Regions from separate parts of the Pseudoalteromonas sp. MMG033 genome, predicted to be linked through region 3. Evidence: predicted binding sites of a transcription regulator. Region 3 holds the regulator's gene; each other region holds the start of a gene.

Region 1 (6,901 bases), on a different replicon from region 3:
TGATGTACTACAAATGGAACTTACGCGTTATTTGTAACACCATTTTAGACTATGCGATTCAGGTTAAAGGGATCAGTCGTGATGAAGGTCTAGACCTACTGATGAATGGTGCTTTCCAAGAACGTGCTGAAGCGGAAGGTAAGTGGCGCAGAGCGACTCTGAGTCAAGTTCAGTTAACGAGCTACTACAGTGGCTACCGTGAAATTTACGATTTACGTGAAAAGCAAAAAGAAAAGCTTGGTAAAGACTTTGACTTAAAAGCGTTCCATGAAGAGTTCTTAAGCTATGGCAGCGCACCGGTTAAGTACATTAGCCAACTTATGCAATAACCGTCACGCATAAAAAAGCCCCAATTCGGGGCTTTAGTTAAGTGAATAAGTCTTTACTTGATCTGTCAGATTAGAATAATAGAATTCAATCAAACCTTACCGTCTCATATGTCCCAAAAGCGGACAATAGTGCATTTACATTACTCTCATCAGCAAAAGCTTTCTTTATTTAAGAATTTTCATTGCTTCAATGAGTGCACTATCTTTTTCAGCCTTTAAATCGGCTGCGTTTAAATATTCAAAGCTCTTCTCTACTGGGTAACCTCGATATTCATAACTTTCGCCTTTATGGTCAAAATAACGTTCATTGGATAACGTAAATGACCAGCCATTTGGCAGCTGCTTAGGAAGTGAATCACTAAAACCGCCATTAGATGGCTCTCCAATGATACTAACTTGTTCTCTGGCAGCAAGACCCAGTAAGAATGATTCAGCAGCACTCATGGTTATGCCACTAGTAAGCACGACAATAGGCCCTAGGTAACGGTCAAATGTAGCGGGATGAACAATAATATTTTCGGGTTTGCTAAAACCATTTTCTGTTCGGTACGATTTACTGCCAACCAGCAATGATTTATCAATAAAATAGGATAACAATCGTTGTGAAACAATGTCATATCCTCCACTATTCCAGCGTAAATCAATTACTAGCCCTTTAGACTTCGTGAGCATAGGCATAATATGCTGTATCGCTTTGTCTACTTCTTTTATATCCGCTTGAATAGTCTCTTCAGCGGTATAGTCACTCATATCATCAATACTTAAGTAGTTGATTTCATGGGGAAGTGAAGCCCATAATAAGCTGCGGTTTAATTTCTGTGGCGGGTGTTTTTTGTCAAAATAGCTTGAAATGATACTGTTGCGCTTTTTACTAAGAGCTTGAAAAAAATCACGAAAGGATGAAAACTCAGTCTGTTGTGAAAACCCTTCTTCAATCATCCTACTTCTGAACTTTTCCCATTTAATGTTGTTCATAACAAAGAAGCTGTCATCATCTGATTCTACATATGCATGAGCGTCACCTAATTCATCTATAAGTTCTGTAATGACCTCAGCCAATGCCGATTCGCTCATACTATCTGACACTCTATCTCGCCAAGTTTTATAGTTGGTATGCCAGTTCCAATTAAGCTCTTCGTTAAAAGCAAAGTGTTCTGCAAAGGTAAACCACAAAATATCAAACACTTCTGGGGCTGAGAACTTTATATTTTGAGTATCTGTATTAAGCAGTAGGCTTTGCTTACATAATGTAGGTAAACGGCTCAACTTTTTTAGTTTTACAGTGTGTACTGTAAACCAATCTAATTCAGCAGCGTCACCCTCTACAGTCAAGTTACGACTAGGATATTCACCAGTTTCGACTTTATTTAGTATGCAATGGTGTTTTGTAATATCGTAAAAACGTATATCTTCGCCGATGACTTCTAATATGTATCCATAACCATGAGTTTGCCAGACTGAATGATTGGGTGCTGCACTCTTGGCTTTACTCGTTAAAATCTCAACATCTGAATAGAAAGCAGAAACATTTGCAGATAATAAAAATAAACCTATCAGCAAGAAAATTGAAGTTATTGTTTTGTCCATAAAGCTATGGTATTTCCCTAAATAGTATTTTTCTTTGGAAATCAAACAATAAATTAAAATAGCATAAATACAAAGCCCCATTTGGGAGTTATTACATGTGAGGCTTTTATTTGGAAAATTTGGATGTTTAGAACAAACAATTGAATGGTAATGCCAAGGTCTGTTTTTCTCTCATAGCTGCCTGTCAGATATACAGTTAAAGCATAAAAATAAAGCCACTTAAGTGGCTTTATTCATTCTTATTCTGCTTCTAATCCTTCAAGATTAAAACCAATCTGAGTATTAACCACACCATTTAAGCGCGCTACTTGCGCTTTAAAAGTATGCAAAGCGACGTTTGCATCCGCTTGAAAAATAGCGCGATTGCCACGAACATAAATCAGGTTTAGCTGATTTGCTTGTGCAAAATCTTGCGCATCGATTAAAGATTCAAGCTCAACAACCAGCTCACCTGTTAATACGATCGTCTCATCAGTTTTGATATCGACAAGTGCTGCACCTGTCACCAATTCTTTATCACTCTTTGCAGCAACAAGTACGTAGTCTTTGCCGTTGACGTTTACAGTCACACCAGAATCGCTGGTGACTGGCGTCGCTTCATGAACTGTTTGGGCGCTCGCTTGTACTGCGTATAAACTGCCAACCATAGCGAGTAAAGGGATTAATTTAGATTTCATTTTACGACTCCTTATTTACGTCCAAAAAAGCGAATATCCCAAGATTTAAGAACACCGTTTTCTGTATTGTTACGGTGCACCATATTCACGTTCGGCTCACCAGACGTACGCGGATCAAAAATGTATGCTTCATCTTCAGAAGCGGTATCAATAACACGTAAAGTCCATTCACCCTTCGCTTGCTCTCCATAGAAATGGTGAGTTAGCATTTGAGTATTTTGCATGCCACTGTTACCCAAAATAGTACCTGTTCTTGGTGTCATGACAACACTGCGAGTACCAGAAGGAGAAATCAGTTCAATCGCTAAGTCACGTGTACTTGTGTGGTCAATATTCACTCGAATTTGAACCGCATCCACAGTTAACTCTTGGTCGTTATTAAATGTGCTTTGTGCACCACTTAAGTGACCATCCGGAATTTCTGCATCAGCTGTTACTAACACTCGATCAGTCTTAACAAACTCACCTAAGTTTTTGTCGTAGAAACGCGCTAGATTAACAGCAGCGTCGACATCAACAGCGCCAAATCCAAAGAAGTTATGGAACTGATAACCCGCAGCATTTGTCTGCCACTTATCAATTGCTTGGTAGCTTACCTGCTTACCTTCCGAGTCTTTGAATGACAATGCAACACCTGGGTGATCCGCATCGATACGACGTGAAGTTGTCGCAAGAATATTTCTTACATCCAACCATGAAAGCGCAGGGTTTGCAGACATGATCACTGCAATTGCACCAGCTACGTTTGGCGCTGCCGCCGAAGTACCATTCGATCTTGCACTGTAATCACAGTTTGGATCAAGCGGATGACCGCCGTGTAAGTCATTGCGAAGCCAAAGCGGGTTATAACCTGCCGCACAACCAGATACATCTGTCGTGATGATCGCTGGTGAAGACGTACCATACTGGCCACCAGGTGCAGAAACAAACACACTAGAACCGACTGTCGAATATGATGAAAGCTCACCATCTGCATTGTATGCTGAAGCAACTAAGTTCCAGAAATTTGTATCTGCACGTTCAAGGTTTACGTTTTGAAGTGGTAAGCCATGGTTGGCGTTATCAAACCATAGGTAACCACGTCCAAGCTCACTGTCTGTAAACGTTTGCCTTTCGTAGCCATTACCCGCTGATTTAACAAAAATTGCACCGCGGCCACCATGTGTTGTGCGGGTGACTTCTTCTTGTGCTTCATCAAACGTTTGTAACCAAGGAGACTCTTCATAATCGTAGCTTCTTGGCGCAGACAATGTACGGCCATAACTTTGGTTAAATACACGAGGGTAATCAAAAGATTGCTTCGCAAAACCATCAGAGTACATACCATGAGACTGAAGCCAATTTGCTATTGTTTGGTTGCCCGAAACAATGTAGTTGAAACCAACTAGACCTGCTCTTGGTGCAACACCACGACCACCAATGCCATTAAAAGCACTTGATGCAACGATACCGGCTACAGCAGTACCGTGTCTATCAGTAGGGCTACCTGGCGCTAAGTCAGGGCTATTAGTTGTAAAGTTCCAAGAACCAGGACGCGCATTGTCAATTAAATCCGGGTGCTTAATTTCTACACCACCATCAATAACGGCAACGGTTACACCTGTACCCATGATACCCATCGCGTGTGACAAAGAAACATTCATATCTTCGCCAGCTTTACCGCCTCTATCAGAGAAAGCAGCTTGGCCTGTATTTTTAAGGTGCCATTGCTGATCAACTAGCGGGTCGCCAGGCATCAGCGGATATTCGATATTTGCCATTGCGTTGGCAGACAATGATGCTGCAACAACCAATGCGAGTTTTGTTATTTTTATATTCATAAATCGCTACTTACTTTTTGTTTTAATTTGTACCCAAAAAATCCGTACTCAATATAAACACAAAAAACAATTAAAAATAACACCTAAAGTACAAAAAAATTACCAAAATGACACTTTTATGAATTTCAAAAACATAGAAATACCGCATACTATTCAAATAAATGCATTTATATAGCGTATTATAACCGACCAAAAATGTTAACTTAATTTACAAGTCGGTTCTTCATTAAAATCTTCTAAATATCTGAATTTAAATCACGTCTTTACTAGCAGTATGTCAACAAGGAACGCCCATGAAACACCTATCAAACCTAATAGGCTGTCTTGCTATCTCTGCTTCAGCCATTGCTAATGCATCAATATTTCCAGATCCGCAAGCCCTGCTTGCGCATTACCTACAAGGAAAGCCGACCAATGGCAACCCTTCCTTGGAAGCGTCTATGGGATACTTTAAACACCATGACGCAGCGCTCAGAGAAATGCTTAACAGCGGTTCTGCAGACATCACAAGCATTGTCACTGGTGCAAGTTATTGCTTTGCAGCGGTTGCAAGTAAACCGCCGGTAAACCTATTACCAAAATTGTACAGTCAAGATGGTCAATGTAACGAAGTAAATACCGCCCTGGCACACAGAAGCTGGTATTACACGGACGCACAATGCACTACGGCCATAGAATATAAAAATGAGTCAGACACTGAGTTTTGCTTAAGAGAATTTGACTACAAGGCACAGCGCTATGGTAACAGTGAAGATTTAAACTTTGTCCAAGATGCGTGGATGCCTGGCTACACAGCGACCTTACCTATCACCACAAAGCCACAAGACTTTGCTGAGATCCCTCTTGTGCAACGTACCACATATAAAACCACCTTTAACGAGCGCGGTACGTGTCATTTAGAAATGCGTGTTTACAAAAATGCCAATAATCATAGTGCCACACCCATTATGATGATCCACGGTGGTGGCTGGTTAGAAAGACTTGGCACAGCGCGCACTGCAGAAGCACAATTAGCACAGTTCACAGATGCTGGATTTGTGGTCTATATGCCATATTATCGCTTAGTTGAAGACCGAGAAGCCGGCCCTGCCTGTAACCAAGTTAATATTGAGGACAGTAAACAAGATATTCGTGACGCATTTTTGTGGGTGCAAGCAAATAATGCAAACTACACCACCAGCAACAAATCAGTGCGAATTACGGGACAATCTGCAGGTGGCCATATGGCCGTTTGGTTATCTCAGCAATTCCCTCATAAAGTCGATAAAATCGCTCCCATGTTCCCTGTTGCCGATTTTGCTCATCAATTAAAAGAAGTACAAGACGGTACTTATGTACATGGTTACATTGAACGCATGATCGCCATTTTATCAGGCAAGGCCCACTGGCAAGATTTGACGGGTAATGAGCCAGTGGTGGTAAACAATAGCTTGCTACAAGCCATTGAACAGGCGCCGACTCAAGCACCAGAGATGTTTATCAGCCACGGTATGGCTGACACAATAGTATCGCCAAGTCAGTCATTGAGACTATGTAATGCACTAGCAGGCAATATAGCTTCAGGCCCAGCGCAAGTAAATACGCTGGTGTTTGACAAGCAATATGCTCAAGTTCAATGCCGCGACGGCAGCGAGCTGCACTTACTAGAAAAAGCCGAGCATCATTTTGATGGGTGTGGTTTAGGGCTATGTGACGTCGGTGGATCAGATGGTTTAGTGGCAACGCAAGCCTTGATGACCAATATGATTGAATGGTTAAAGTAACCCAAGCCATTAAAGTACTCTCGCTGAGCCACAACAGTTAATTTGTGGCAAACTATGATACCAACCAAAGCAAGGCACAGCCTTGCTTTTTTAGTTTTCAAGCTAGGTATTTACACTGTGAAAGTCATACTTGCAAACCAAGCGAGCCACCCGCCAAACAAACTAAGACTTGAAAGTGCAAATGCCATTGTTCGCCTCTTTATATTGGTTGAACGAATATGCTCATAGCAGTGCCAATAACGCGCTGCAACAAATATGAACGCAAGAAGATACCAGCCTGTGCCTGCCACAGATTCAATATGTAACAGCGCTAATAGACAGATGAACAAAACAGGCTGCTGATACTGGTTATCATAGCTATTGCCATATAGCCGAGTACGTTCAGCCATCTGATCTTTAAGCACAAAATTGACCGCTTGCAGTGATAATTCACCGCGCCGGACTGCCTTTATGCGTAAGCAGGCCGTTGCAAGCCATAACCATAAAAATAAAAGTACCAAAGCGATAATGGGGAACTGGATCCACATACAAATTTCCTTACTCAATGAATGTGCAACCACTTTACAGTAGCGCTACAGCCCTCTAAAGTGTCACTAATGACAAGATACAGGGTGAAAGCGACATGAAAGTTGCAATATTATGTCAACAAGGTGTGATGGCAAGCGCGTTAACAGGGATCATTGATGTTTTAAATGTTGCTAATCAGGTAATGCAGACCCAATTTT
Region 2 (6,901 bases), 2.0 Mb from region 3:
TCTCCAGCGAGTCGTGTTGTGATCATATTACTGTCTTCCACAATGGCGAGCAGCTTGCATTAAATACTAGAAATGGTACTGATAACCCCTTTGAAACCATTAATGTCACATTAACTGACGAACAAAATAAAATTGCAATCCACTATACTAAAGATGGATCTGTTTCAGATGGCACAGATAACATCATTATAAAAAATGTCTCTACGACGTTTAAAAATGCGGCACCTACAGCTAGCGTTGATAAAGCAGAAATTGAAGTGCGGAGTGAGCTTGAGTTTACTTTAGATGCGAGCATGTCATTAGATAAAGATGGGGATCAACTTACGTTTCAATGGGTAGATTTAGCACAACCTGATGAGGTTATTGCTACGGATTCTCTTATTTCACTGACAGCAGAGAAAGTAGACCTAGATACGATTAAAACTTACCAAGTGACAGTGAAAGATGAATATGACGCAATTTCAACGGCACAAGTAAGCGTTAATATAATCGCAAACCAAGCGCCAATTATTGAACTTGCACAAGACACAATTCACGTTAGAAGTGAAATGGAATTCACACTAGATGCGAGCGCATCGGTAGATCCAGAGTCAGACGAACTGGCTTTCTCATGGTTAAAGCTTGCAAAAGAAGATGTTATCGTTGGCGATGAAAGCGTAATCTCAGTCAATGCTGACAAAGTAGCTCAAAATTCAACTGTGATCTATCAACTGACAGTAACAGATAGCTTTGGAGCAAGCACAAGTGCACTTGTTAAAGCTGTTATCGCTAAAAACAACGCCCCTGAATTGAGCATTGCAAGCGAAACACAAAGTGTATCCGTTGGTGAAGAAGTACTAATTACATCAACAGCTTCTGACCTTGAAGGAGATGAGTTAACATATACTTGGACACAAACAGCAGGTACGGAGGTAACACTACCTGAAAATACTGATCAACTTAGTTTTACTGCTCCAGAAGTAACTAAGGATGAAACCTTAACATTTGTCCTGACGGTAAAAGACGTTTTTGGCTTATCTCATTCACAAGAGATAAACGTTACTGTGAAAGCGCCAGTTGTACAAGAAAAACCAGCTGAACCAGTTAAAATTGAGGCTGAGAAAAGCAGTGGTTCACTAGGCTCGTTTAGCTTATTAATGATAGCTTTAATCGCAGGTATCAGAAGAGTAACGGCTAAAAAAGCACTTTAAAACACTAAATTTAAAAGCCTTCAATTGATTATTGAAGGCTTTTTTTAACCACTTGACCCTTAATGTACTTAACCTTCATAAGCTTAACTCTTCTACTTAAACCTACCCTCTCAAAATAATTTCATATCCCTAGATTCAATATTGATGACTATTAGAGCGCCTGATTAATACAAATATCATGCTTTAATTAAGTACATCTCACATTCTCTAAATTATTCAACGTGTAACCCAACGATACTTTGATTAATATTACAGAAGATATGAAGCTCGTACTCTGCTGTAAATATAGGAAACATAAACTCAGTCTTCTTGTATCTGGGGTTCAACACTAGAAATGTGAATTTCAAATGTAGATGCAAGGCCAATGAAGACGACCCAGCAACTCAGATTAAAACTTTTCTCTATAGAAAAGCCAACAAGTCAAATAAGAAAACAATATATAACAATTTAAATAATACTTTTATAAGCAAAAGTAATACTCTATCAGCGTAACAAGTTTCTACATTTGATTTTTCATTCTTAGTTTAATTGATAATAGGATTTAACATGAGCGTTAAGATGAAAGGACTGCTTCTTGTCGTGACTGCCACCACTTCAGTCATTGGTAATGCAACAGAGTATAGAGCTTCAAAACAATCTATACATACGCCAAGCACACAGCAACAAATTACGCCCTATATAGTCGGCGGCGGTGAAACAAAGCCCTTTAATTACCCATTTATCGGTAGCCTGCAAAAAGGTGGACAGCATAAATGTGGTGTCTCTTTTATCGGAGAAAATAGAGTACTTACCGCAGCACATTGTGTTGTAAGCGGCTCATTTAGCGACTTTAAAGTCAAATTTGAAGGGCATGATCTGACCGATGAATCCCAATGGCAAACATACCGAGTTCATGAAGTCCTTTGGCATGACGAATATGATTGGGGGTCTCAAGAAAATAATGATATGGCAATTTTAGAGCTTGATAGACCTGTTGAAAATATCAGCCCTATCACATTGGCAGATAAAGAGATTAGAGAAAGCCTTATTACAGGCGAAACTCTGAAAGTATTAGGTTGGGGGCGACTCAGTCATGGAGGAGATGTTCCTAAAAAGCTTCATGAAGTCGACCTTCAATATGTTCCCCGAGATATTTGTAATGATAAAGACCATCACGATGGCGACATCACCGAGTCAATGATCTGTGCAGGTGTACCTGAAGGAGATAAAAGCCCTTGCCATGGAGATAGCGGTGGCCCCCTTGTCGTTAAAAGAGAAGGTGAATGGGTTCAAGTAGGTATTGTCAGCTGGGGAGTTGCTTGTGGTGCGCCAAATAAGCCTGGTGTTTTCGCTGATGTAGCGGCCCTTTCAATGTGGCGACTAGGAAAGACTTTAGAGTTCGGGTTTGATGAAAAAGCACTCAATTCATTCAAATTAGACCAGCCATCTTCTACCTTTACTGGCACATTTAGAAACACTTTAAGCTACCCTATTAGTATTACCAACTTTGCGATTGCAAACTATCCTGAACACCCAAATTTAAATTTATCAAATGCTGAATTAATTGAGCAAACATGTGCTAATTCAACCTTAGAGTCTGAACAAGAGTGTCAGTTTACCGTACTAACCAAGGATCAGCATGCTTATGGCAGCTATCTTATGGAAGTTGAGATGGACTCACCCTCTGACGTTTATTTCCCTGAGCTTTTGACCTACTATAAAACATCAGAGACCAACTCTAACTTTAATCAACACTTATCAACACCAACCAGTATTGATTGGTCAACCGGAGGCGATGCAAACTGGTATACCGAGACCACTGAATCTGGAGAACCTATATTAGTCAGTGGTGACATTGCAGACCAGACTGATGATCCAAACCTAGATGGATTTGAACAAAAGTCATACGTGATGGCTGTCATTGATGATGCGCACATTGATGCTGTCAGCTTTGACTACCTTATCTCAAGTGAATTTTATGTGGACCATGTCACGGTATTTCACAATAACAAAGAGATCCTCAAAGACAGTGGCTTACAAGACAGCTTAAAAAGCGTCAATATAGAGTTGGATGATGGCGAAAATCAAATCGCAATAGTTTACACCAAAGACTACGACTATTCTGCTGGAGAAGATAAGGTAACAATTCATAATTTTAATACAACTTTTACGAACCAAACCCCCATAGCCGAAGTGACACAAAGCCAAATTGATATTCGCAGTGAGTTAGAGTTCACACTAGATGCCAGTGATTCGTCTGACCCTGAAGACGACAAGCTCACTTTTACCTGGATTGAGTTAAACACACCTCAGGAGGTTCTTGGCCAAGAAAGTACAATCACTTTGACAGCCGACAAAGTCGCAGAAGACACAAAAAAAATCTATCAAGTGACCGTCACCGATGAATATGAGGCTTCAAGCGTCGCTGTAGTAACAGTCAACATTGCAAAAAACAATGCGCCTATTGTTGCTCTATCAAGTGACATGCTCGAGGTAAAGCAAGGCGAAAAAGTACTCATCACCTCAGAATTCTCTGATCCCGAGAATGACAGTTTAACCTACCAGTGGTCGCAAACTTCAGGCACAGAAATAACACTGCCACAAAATGCGCAAAACTTGGAGTTTACTGCGCCCAATGTAACGCAAAATGAAACTCTCTCATTTTCGCTCATCGTAACCGATACCTTTGGCCTTGCAAGCTCAGAGCACATAGATATCAAAGTCAGTGCACCTGAAGTAGCAGTAAGTAAACCCACCCCAACGGATAATGGCAGCAGTAGCGGAGGCTCACTCGGCTTCTTAAACTTATACTTGTTTGCTTTATTGCTCATCCAAAGGCGTAAACAAGCTAAAAAAGTGCACTAAACCACTCCACTTAATAGCCTTCATAATATCATTGAAGGCTATTTAACTATCAAAAATTGGAACAAACAGCACACGCTAGTTTGACTCGCTTCCAAAAAAAGTGTGTTAATGAACAGTTTACTCTCACTTCATTACATTTTTATCTCGCAAAACTACTCCCTTTTTTAATTAGCTCACGCCACACCAATTCATTTTTAAAATGAGAGTATCGATTTAAAAATGCTTTGCATTTTGCGATAATGCAAAAATGAATCATAAAAAACACATACAATTCAATAGTTTATTTTTGGCATCAGGATTGCAAACAGTTAAACCAGCAAAATTGCATCTTGGAGAAAGTCATGAAATACAAACTATTGAGCTTGTGCCTTTTGTCTGCGGGCGTCAACGCAGCACCTTTCGATACTTGCCCTTCTAAGGCATTTTTAGTGCAAGGAAACACAGCCGCTATTTACGGCGTTAATTTAGTATCCGGTGCGTACACCGAATTTGCACCCAACGTTGGCACCAATAACAAGCTTAACGGGTTTGGTTTTAACCTCCATGACCGTTATCTTTATGGTTGGGATTACAGCCGTAAAGATATTGGCCGCGTCGGTAACGACTACACATTAGAGCCTCTAACCACAGTTGGCTTTCCAGACACCAACTTTTACGTCGGCGATGTAGCAATCCACGAAAACGCTTATTATGTCTACAAAAAAGGGAGTTCTTATGGCTTGTATCGCGTATCCCTTGACGAATCAAGCAATGATTATTTACAAGCAACACGTGTCATTAATGGTGGTGACCTTAATTTAAATATTTTCGATATGGCATTTGCACCTAACGGTGAAGCTGGCATGGCATACAGTGTTGATAGCAACGGTAATTTGCACCGTATCAATACAACAACTGGCGCCAGCACTGTCCTTGGCAACGTTGGCCAATCAGGCACCTTTGGCGCCGTATATTTTGATGTCGATAACAACTTTTACATCAGCCGAAATCAAGACGGTCATATCTATCAAGTAAATATTGAAGACCCTGCTGATACACAGCTTTTTGCATATGGCCCAAGCTCTGGCTCCAATGACGGCGCACGCTGTGCAACAGCCCCTATTATTGATGAAAGTGAAGATCCAACCATGGACTATGGTGATGCGCCAGAGAGCTACGGCACTTCTTTAGCTGAAAATGGTGCCCGTCATGTCGCAGGTGACCTTTACTTCGGCGATGGTGTTAGTGCAGAGCACTTGCCAAAAGCGCAAGATGATGACGATGGCGTTAGTTTCGTCACAAGCATAGAAACTGGTTATGACGCCCTCATCTCATTTACATTGTCTACCAACGGCTACGTCAACGCATGGGTAGACTGGAATCAAGATGGTGAATTTCAATCTTCCGAGCGCATTATTAGCGAGTTGTCAGGCGTAGCAGGCGAAAACCGCGTGTTAATTCCTGTGCCTGTAGATGCTTTAGAAGGTAATACATGGGCCCGCTTTAGGGTGTCTAACAACCAAGATATCGCGCCAACAGGGGGCGTAGACAATGGCGAAGTTGAAGATATTTCGGTTTCAGTGGTTGCAAGTAGCTTAATTGAGTCTTCAACGGCTTGGCAAACGGCCGCATTTGAAGACTTATGGCCGCAAAAAGGCGATTATGATTTCAACGATGTGGTCGTGAGATACAGAGCAACAACTGGCCAAATTGGTAACCAAATCGTGCAATATAAAGTAGAAGGCGCTTTAGTTGCCGTTGGTGCAGGCTATCACAATGCATTTGCGCTGCGCTTTAAAGACATAGCACGCAACCATGTTAATGAGTCACAAATTAAGTTGACTATCGATGGCGTTGAGGCGCAAAACAGTCCGCTTGAAGCAAATAGAAACGAAGCCATTGCCGTTATTTTTGCAAACACTAGAGAGATGGTACCGACACAAGAAGGCTGCAAATTCTTCCGGACAGAAGAAGGCTGTAGTGATATTCAACGCGCGCCAATTCCATTCGAACTAACGCTGCCATTGTCCACAACTTACAGTGCTAGCGTAGCAACTTTGGACAAGCTCGACCCATTCATTTTCGCAGTCAATGGTCATTATCACGGCCCATATGTAGATAGCAATAACGGTCGCGGATGGGAAGTGCATTTGAAAAACCAGACACCAACAGAAGCCTTTGACAGCAGCTACCTAGACCAAGGTGACGATACGTCATCGACAAATGGATACTTCCAAACGGGTACTGGTTTACCGTGGGCACTGATCATCGATACCGATTGGCAACACCCTAAAGAAAGAGTTGATATGTCCATTGCATACCCTCAATTTGCAGAGTTCGCATCATCAGCAGGCCAAAATAACGTGACTTGGTTCGAAAACCCTGTCGCAAACTACCAATACACTATCAGCAGCGCATCACAGAACTAGGAGCAGACCATGAACAAGTTAATTATCACTCTAATGACATTAGCACTTACAGCATGTGGCGGCGGTTCTGGTGGCTCGGAAGGGCAAAGTAATTCAAGCGCAGCAACTTCAAGCAACATTACTGCAGCAGCGCCAGCGACAACCAGTACAAGTACGCCAACAACGGTAGAGCAAGATACGACTGATACAGGCGATACAGTAGCGGCACAACCTCAAGGTGAAGGTATGGATAGTATGGATGTTGACGTGGCATTTGATTTCAGAAGCAACGTGGCGGTCGAGGTAACCTTAAGCGACAACGTGGTCAGTGAGCGCGCTTTCATCAATATCTGTAAGCAAGGTGAAAGTATCACAAACGCTGATAACTGCTTCTTAAGAGCACCGCTGGACAGCAATGGTTTTACAACACAAATACAGCTACCGCATGCAGATCAGAAGCTCAAAGCAGAAATATGGTTC
Region 3 (6,901 bases):
ATGCCGACTGGAATCGTTTCCCTGTCTTCATTCATCAGCTCTTGAACAAGTTTATCAGGGGGGTTAGTTAATAAGATCCCAATAGGCAAAGATCCTAAAAAGCGGTTTTCTTTATCTACGACATAGAGGTCGTCTGTACCTTGCGGAAGCTCTTCTTTAAGACGTAAATATCTTAACACCACATCGAGACTGACATCGGGACGAATGGTGATGGTGTCGCCATTCATTAATGCCCCTGCAGAGTCTTCATTATAAGATAAAGCAAGCGTGGCCCGTGCTCTATCTTGGCTGTCCATGGCACTGATAACATCTTGGTAGACAGGCACAGGTAAACTTCTGAGTACCTCACCTAAGTCGTCATCGTCCATATCCTCAGTCGCAGCGGCGATTAACTCGGGCTCCATTTTGGCAATGATGCTTAAGCGAACATCTTCAGAGAGTTCTTCAAGCACATCACCTTGGATATCTGGATCGACCAATTGCCAAAGTGTAGTTCTTATTTTATGAGGGGAAGACTCAAGTAACAGTGCGGTATCGCACGGAGGTATCTCAGCTAATGTCTGTCTTACTTGAACAAACTGCCCACTGTTTATTGCTTTGGTTACTTGTTGTAATTGTTCCAGTGTATAGTCTTGCTCAAAAACGTCAGGCATAGGCTTCCAAATTTTAGATTAAGAAAAGGCAATTATATGTTTTGAATAGTCATTTTAATAATTTAATCGCATTTTTTTGTAGCACGAAAATTGCTCTTTAAGCTGTTATTTACAGAATAAAGCTCATAAATTCGAGCTAAGATATATGCACTAAACACATTATCAATGTGACTTATCATATTGTAATAGATAAAATAATATTTGATTATAGCTGCTTAAAATAAAAATACGCTATTGCAGTATTATGACAAGTACAGAAGTAGTAAGTTATCTTACGAAAGAGATTAAATAAAAACTAAGTTACTCCGTTTCATGAAACTTGTCTTCAATAAGGTCACCAATAGCGATTAAGGCATTCTTTGCATCAGGGCCTGTACAACTCACTTTGACTTCTTTGCCTTGGCTGCTCTCTAACAGCAGCAATGCTAACACGCTGTCTCCCGGAGCGCTTTTATCACCTTGATAAAGCGTTATTTCTGCATCAAATTGGGTTGAGAGTTGCGCCAATATAGTGGCTGCTCGAGCATGCAAACCCAACTTGTTCTTTATTAGAAAAACCCCTTGGTATTGCTGTTGCATTACTCTTGTTCTCGGTGGCGAATTTTGACGTTAGAGTGTGTTCTTTGAAAGCGTTCACCAAGTGTTTGCGCTAAATATACTGAGCGGTGCTGGCCACCGGTACAACCAATGGCGATAGTCAAATAGCTGCGATTATTACGCTCCAAGTGTGGCAGCCAAGTTTGCATAAAGGTTTGTATCTGCCACACAAACTTTTGTACTATGCTGTGACTCGATAAGTAATCGATAACCGGTTGGTCTAAGCCTGTTAGAGGTTTTAATTCAGGTTCCCAGTGCGGGTTTGGTAAAAACCGCGCGTCAAATACGTAATCTGCTTCTTTAGGAATACCATGTTTAAAGCCAAATGATTCAAATGTGATGATGAGTTGTTTATCTTTTTGGCCTAAGATTTTCTCTCGAACGCTTTCAGCCAATTGGTGGACACTCAAGTCGGTTGTATCTATGGTGATATCAGCACGACGTATCAAGACATCTAATAAAGTTCTTTCTTGTTTTATTGCCAAGTCTAGCGGTAAGTCATTGAGTGACAGCGGATGCAATCGCCGTGTTTCTGAAAAACGTTTGATTAGTGTTTGGTCATCGCAATCAAGGTAAAATACTTTTGGTTTAGCAAAGCCTGGCAAGTACTCTAAAATATCATGAAACTCCTGCTGTTCTTTTGGTAAGTTTCTCACATCAATGCTGACAGCAATTTTATTATAGCTGTCTGAAACACTGCGTACTAAAGCAGGTAGTAAGTTTACAGGGATATTATCAGCGCAGTAATAGCCTAAGTCTTCCAATACTCTTAATGCGACGGATTTACCTGAGCCAGAGCGGCCACTGATAATTATGAGCTCCACGATTTGTTCCTATTATTTATCAAACTCAACAAGGACTTGGTAAAGCTCATGATCGTTACTTGCTTGTCTAAGTCTCTTGCAAAAATGCTTATCATTTAGTTTACCAGCGATACTAGCTAAGGTCTCTAAATGTTGCTTATTTTCACCTTCTGGTACGATGAGCGCAACAAAAATATCTACATTGCGGTCGTCAACAGCATCAAATGGAATAGGCTGTTGATTTACAAGCAAGATGGCAATGATATTATCTAATCCCGCCAATCGCCCGTGTGGAATAGCGATACCTTTTCCAATACCTGTACTGCCTAGCTTTTCGCGATTTAACAGTGCCTCGAGAATATCATGCTGATTGGCATTTGGAATTTTTTCTTGTGCCAATTCACTGATGTATTGGAGTATTCTTTTTTTACTATTAAAAAGGACCGCAGCCTTGCTGCAGTCCTCAGGGATCAGTGTGCTAAGTTTCATGGTTAATGTCGAGTTAGCTTCTCTTTATGTTTAATGACTTGCCTATCTAGCTTATCGATTAAACCATCGATAGCTGCATACATGTCTTTGTGTTCTGTTGAAGCGAATAGCTCGCCGCCATTTACATGTAATGTGGCTTCGGCTTTTTGAATGAGTTTCTCGACATCTAGGATTACATGAACGTTGTTGATGTGATCAAAATGCCTTTCTAGCTTCGCAAACTTACTTGTTACGTAGTCTCTTAATGAATCGGTAATTTCTACATGGCGACCAGTTAAATTTAGTTGCATAAGCATTTTTCCTTCTTTTGTTACGCCTAAATCAAGCTTTTACGCTGATTAGACGGTGGAATAGCCAAAGACTCTCGGTATTTGGCAATAGTACGTCTTGCCACCTTAATACCTTGGTCAGCTAATACATCTGCAATTTTGCTATCACTTAAAGGCTTAGCTGAGTTTTCTGCAGCAATTAGCTTTTTGATGAGTGCTCTAATTGCTGTTGAAGAGCATTCCCCACCGTTCTCGGTACTAACATGGCTCGAGAAGAAGTATTTCAATTCATAAATGCCGCGAGGCGTGTGCATAAATTTTTGTGTTGTTACCCGAGATATTGTCGACTCGTGCATATCAACCATTTCAGCAACATCATTGAGAACCATAGGTCTCATTGCCTCAGGGCCATGTTCAAAGAATGCCTGTTGTTGTTGAACAATGCAATTGGTAACTTTCAATAAAGTTTCATTTCTGCTTTCTAAACTTTTAATAAACCATTTCGCCTCTTGCAAATGCGAGCGAATAAATTGGCTGTCACTGCTTGATTTAACTGAGCGTGACATTGCAGCATAATGATCATTAACTCTTATTTTGGGCATTGAGTCAGGATTGAGTTCAACAACCCAACGTCCTTTTATCTTTTTGACCGAGACATCGGGGATCACATAATCAGCTTCTTCTTGAACGATACTTGCAGCTGGCTTGGGGTTCAAGCTGTGGATTAGCGTCATCACTTCTTTGAGCTCGCCTTCTTTGAGCTTCGTTTTCTTCATGATAGTACGATAATCACGATTTGCTAATAGGTCTATGTGCTCTTCAATGACATGTTTTGTTTGTTCGAGCCAAGGTGTATCTATGGCAAATTGATTTAGTTGAACAATTAAGCATTCCTGCAGACTGCGTGCCGCAATACCAACAGGGTCAAATAATTGAATACGTTTTAAGACGGCTTCAACCTCATCTAATTCAACCGGCTCTTGGTCATTATCTTTATTTAAGCTATCGACAATATCCTCACAAGATACGGTTAGGATCCCTGAGTCATCGACGCCCTCAACAATTGACAGCGCAATAAGTCTATCTGTTGCGCTAAATGGAGTGAGCTCTAGTTGCCACATCAGATATTCTTGAAGACTTTCAGTGGTTTGACCTTGATAAACGCTTTCATCCTCAGGCATTGGGCCAGACGAGCTGACTGGTGCAGCACTGATATATTCATCCCACGTGACATCCATCGCCATCTCATCGCTGAGCGTTTCTTTATTGAGCGCCGTATCTGTGTCTTGCTCGTAGTCACTCAGCTGTGTTTCAGCAGTATCATCAACGCTAGACTCTGCTTTCTCTGTGGTCTGAGCTTGTTCATGGGTTTTATCTAGACTGTTATCAAAAGACTCTTGTTCGTTTTCTTCTACTTCCAATAAAGGATTGCTATCCAGCGCTTCTTGAATTTCTTGCTGGAGGTCTAATGTGCTCAGCTGCAGCAGGCGAATTGCTTGCTGCAGTTGTGGTGTCATTGTTAATTGCTGCCCCATGCGCAGCTGTAGCGATTGCCTCATGTATCTCTAACAATCCTTTTCGTTGTTACGCTTATTCTTAACTATAGCCTGAATTGCTCGCCTAAGTAGACATCTCGGACGGTTTGATCCGCTAAAACATGTTCAGGTGTGCCTGACGCAATTAATTCACCATGGGAAACAATATATGCCTTTTCACATACATCCAAAGTTTCGCGAACATTATGATCTGTGATCAATACGCCGATCCCACGGTTTTTTAAATGCTCAATAATTTTCTTTATATCTAACACTGAAATCGGATCAACGCCAGCAAAAGGCTCATCTAAAAGAATAAATTTAGGATTTGCGGCTAAAGCGCGAGCAATTTCGACGCGGCGACGCTCACCACCAGACAGTGCCATTCCTAAACTTGAGCGAATATGCTGAATATTAAATTCATCAAGTAAATCGTTTAATACTGCTTCTCGTTGGGCTTTATTGAGGTCTTTTCTGGTTTCAAGGATCGCCATTAAATTGTCATAAACGGTTAGCTTTCTAAATATCGAAGATTCTTGTGGTAAATATCCAATACCCAACCGAGCTCGGCTGTGCATCGGTAGCAAAGTAATGTCTTGTGAATCAATATGAATACTGCCCTTGTCACTTGGTACTAGGCCAACAATCATATAAAAAGTAGTGGTTTTACCTGCGCCATTTGGACCGAGCAAACCAACGATGCTGCCTGCTTCAACACTTAGTTCAACATTTTTTACAACCTGTCTGCCTTTATAACTCTTAGCCAGTGCTGTCGCTTTTAGTGTGCTCACTGTGGCTCCTTGTTACCATCTTGCTCTTTATCTACAGGGAGTAAAACAGTTCTCACTCGTTTACCTTCCTCGTTTGCCTTTTGCGCGCTAATAAGTTGTTTTTCCATATCATAGAGGATCTCTTGGGCAGAAATCTTTTGACCAGCTTGGCTTATTTCGGCATTGCCTTTAATTGTGAGCAAGCGATTTGCAACATCATAGCGTACCTCTTGTGCCGTGGCTTTTAATAGGCTGCCATCGGTCTGCTGCTCTTGGAAAATTGCAGGAGATCCCGTTGCAACCAGTAACTGCTTGTTTTCCCCTAAATCTTCTCTGCGGTGGACTTCGAGTCGATCTGCGAATATTTTGCGTTGGCCATGAATGATCTCAACGTTTTCTTCAAAAACCCCTATATTTGTTTGTAATTGCGCTTGCTGCTTACCTGAACTGATGATCACCTGCTCAGGCGTGTTGTTGGCAAGGGCACTTTGTGGCAAAAGTGCGATAGCACATGTAAATAGTAGGGTTGCACTTAATTTATTGCTTATCATAAATCGTTTCAGTGTGGTTAATGAGTTCAATGACCTCAATATTGAGATCGGCGATTAGCCCTTTACCGGTAATGGTTAAGCTCGGGCCAGTAATGATCACTGGTTGCTCTGAACGCATTATTCGATTACTGATTTCAAGTCGAAGATTATCTGCGTCTATCTCTGTGATCATGGCATTGTCGTTCAAGTTCGTCGCTTTTACGTTGCCTTCTAAAATCAGCGTGTCGTTTTCATACAAGGTGGCCTCGTTGGCAGTGAGCTGCCAGTTGTGTTGCCCGTTATGTAAAACAAAAATGGGTAATTCAAAGTGGCTAAACCCCAGCTCTTGATATAACTCCATTCTCTGTGCCGTAATTTGATAACTCAGTTGTCCATTTTCAGCAAATGAGGTCTGTTTTAAATCAATCGCAACGTAGTCGGGCTGAGCGATTGTTTCCTGCTCTTGCCGTGATGCCTGTTCTGTTTGCGTCAAAAAGGGGTACCAAAGCCACAGCATGGCAGCACCGAAAACTACGAGTAAAATAACCCGCAAATTGGTCATGTACTGCTCCCCTTAGAGAGTAATTCGTTACCTTGGCTTAGCATTAATAAGTCGGTTAGCTCCCTGACAGCGCCAAACCCACCTGGCAGCATGGTCGTATAATGGGCCAAGTTTTTTACCAGTGGGTGTGCGTCAGCAACTGCAACAGCAAAGCCAACTTTTTGCATTACAGGTATATCTGGACCATCATCGCCAATATACGCAATTTGGTTGTCGGATAAATTTAATCGGCTTTTCAATTCTTCGTAAGCCTTAATTTTATCTTCTTGACCTTGGTAAATGTGCGTTACGTTTAAGCTAGTCATACGTTGCTTAACAATTTCTGAATGTCGTCCAGTAATGACGGCAACTTCAACACCGGTTTCAATTAAGGCTTTAATCCCGAAACCATCTTTGGTGTTGAATGCTTTTAATTCTTCACCTTGGTTACCTAAATAAATACGACCATCTGAAAATACGCCATCAATATCGCAAATTAGCAGCTTGATAGATTTCGCTTTGTCACTTGTCTGTACAGAGATTGCTTGATAAAGCTCACTAAATTGCATGTTTATAGTACTCCTGCTCGCAGTAGATCTTGAGTATTGAGTGCCCCGATAGGGTATTTATTTTCATCAATGACGATTAGGCCATTAATGCGCTTTTTTTCCATGATATTAAGGGCTTCAGCAGCCAGCATATCAGGCGATGCCG

Evidence for each region. The regulator sigma-54, encoded in region 3, starts transcription at its own class of promoters, with help from an activator protein. The targets are predictions, from matches to a motif close to GTTGGCACGNNNNTNGNNT.
Region 1: a site for sigma-54 is predicted at 4,677-4,695, ahead of AC2CZC_RS25800 (S8 family peptidase). Genes of this name have one in related genera too.
Region 2: a site for sigma-54 is predicted at 4,320-4,338, ahead of AC2CZC_RS13235 (LruC domain-containing protein). Genes of this name have one in related genera too.

Annotation. Positions count from the first base shown of each region.
Region 1 covers NZ_JBXVAL010000002.1:1,102,329-1,109,229, forward strand. The annotation lists gene AC2CZC_RS25785 (DUF885 domain-containing protein) at 1-329, shown strand, start outside; gene AC2CZC_RS25790 (S41 family peptidase) at 495-1,916, opposite strand; gene AC2CZC_RS25795 (hypothetical protein) at 2,156-2,593, opposite strand; gene AC2CZC_RS25800 (S8 family peptidase) at 2,605-4,413, opposite strand; gene AC2CZC_RS25805 (alpha/beta hydrolase) at 4,707-6,176, shown strand; gene AC2CZC_RS25810 (MAPEG family protein) at 6,287-6,703, opposite strand; gene AC2CZC_RS25815 (GlxA family transcriptional regulator) at 6,799-6,901, shown strand, end outside.
Region 2 covers NZ_CM170070.1:3,005,964-3,012,864, reverse strand. The annotation lists gene AC2CZC_RS13245 (PKD domain-containing protein) at 1-1,190, shown strand, start outside; gene AC2CZC_RS13240 (serine protease) at 1,737-4,034, shown strand; gene AC2CZC_RS13235 (LruC domain-containing protein) at 4,376-6,442, shown strand; gene AC2CZC_RS13230 (hypothetical protein) at 6,452-6,901, shown strand, end outside.
Region 3 covers NZ_CM170070.1:956,639-963,539, reverse strand. The annotation lists gene mgtE (magnesium transporter) at 1-653, opposite strand, end outside; gene AC2CZC_RS04555 (HPr family phosphocarrier protein) at 954-1,232, opposite strand; gene rapZ (RNase adapter RapZ) at 1,232-2,074, opposite strand; gene ptsN (PTS IIA-like nitrogen regulatory protein PtsN) at 2,087-2,542, opposite strand; gene hpf (ribosome hibernation promoting factor) at 2,545-2,832, opposite strand; gene AC2CZC_RS04535 (RNA polymerase factor sigma-54) at 2,859-4,370, opposite strand; gene lptB (LPS export ABC transporter ATP-binding protein) at 4,412-5,137, opposite strand; gene lptA (lipopolysaccharide transport periplasmic protein LptA) at 5,134-5,664, opposite strand; gene lptC (LPS export ABC transporter periplasmic protein LptC) at 5,654-6,208, opposite strand; gene kdsC (3-deoxy-manno-octulosonate-8-phosphatase KdsC) at 6,205-6,756, opposite strand; gene AC2CZC_RS04510 (KpsF/GutQ family sugar-phosphate isomerase) at 6,759-6,901, opposite strand, start outside.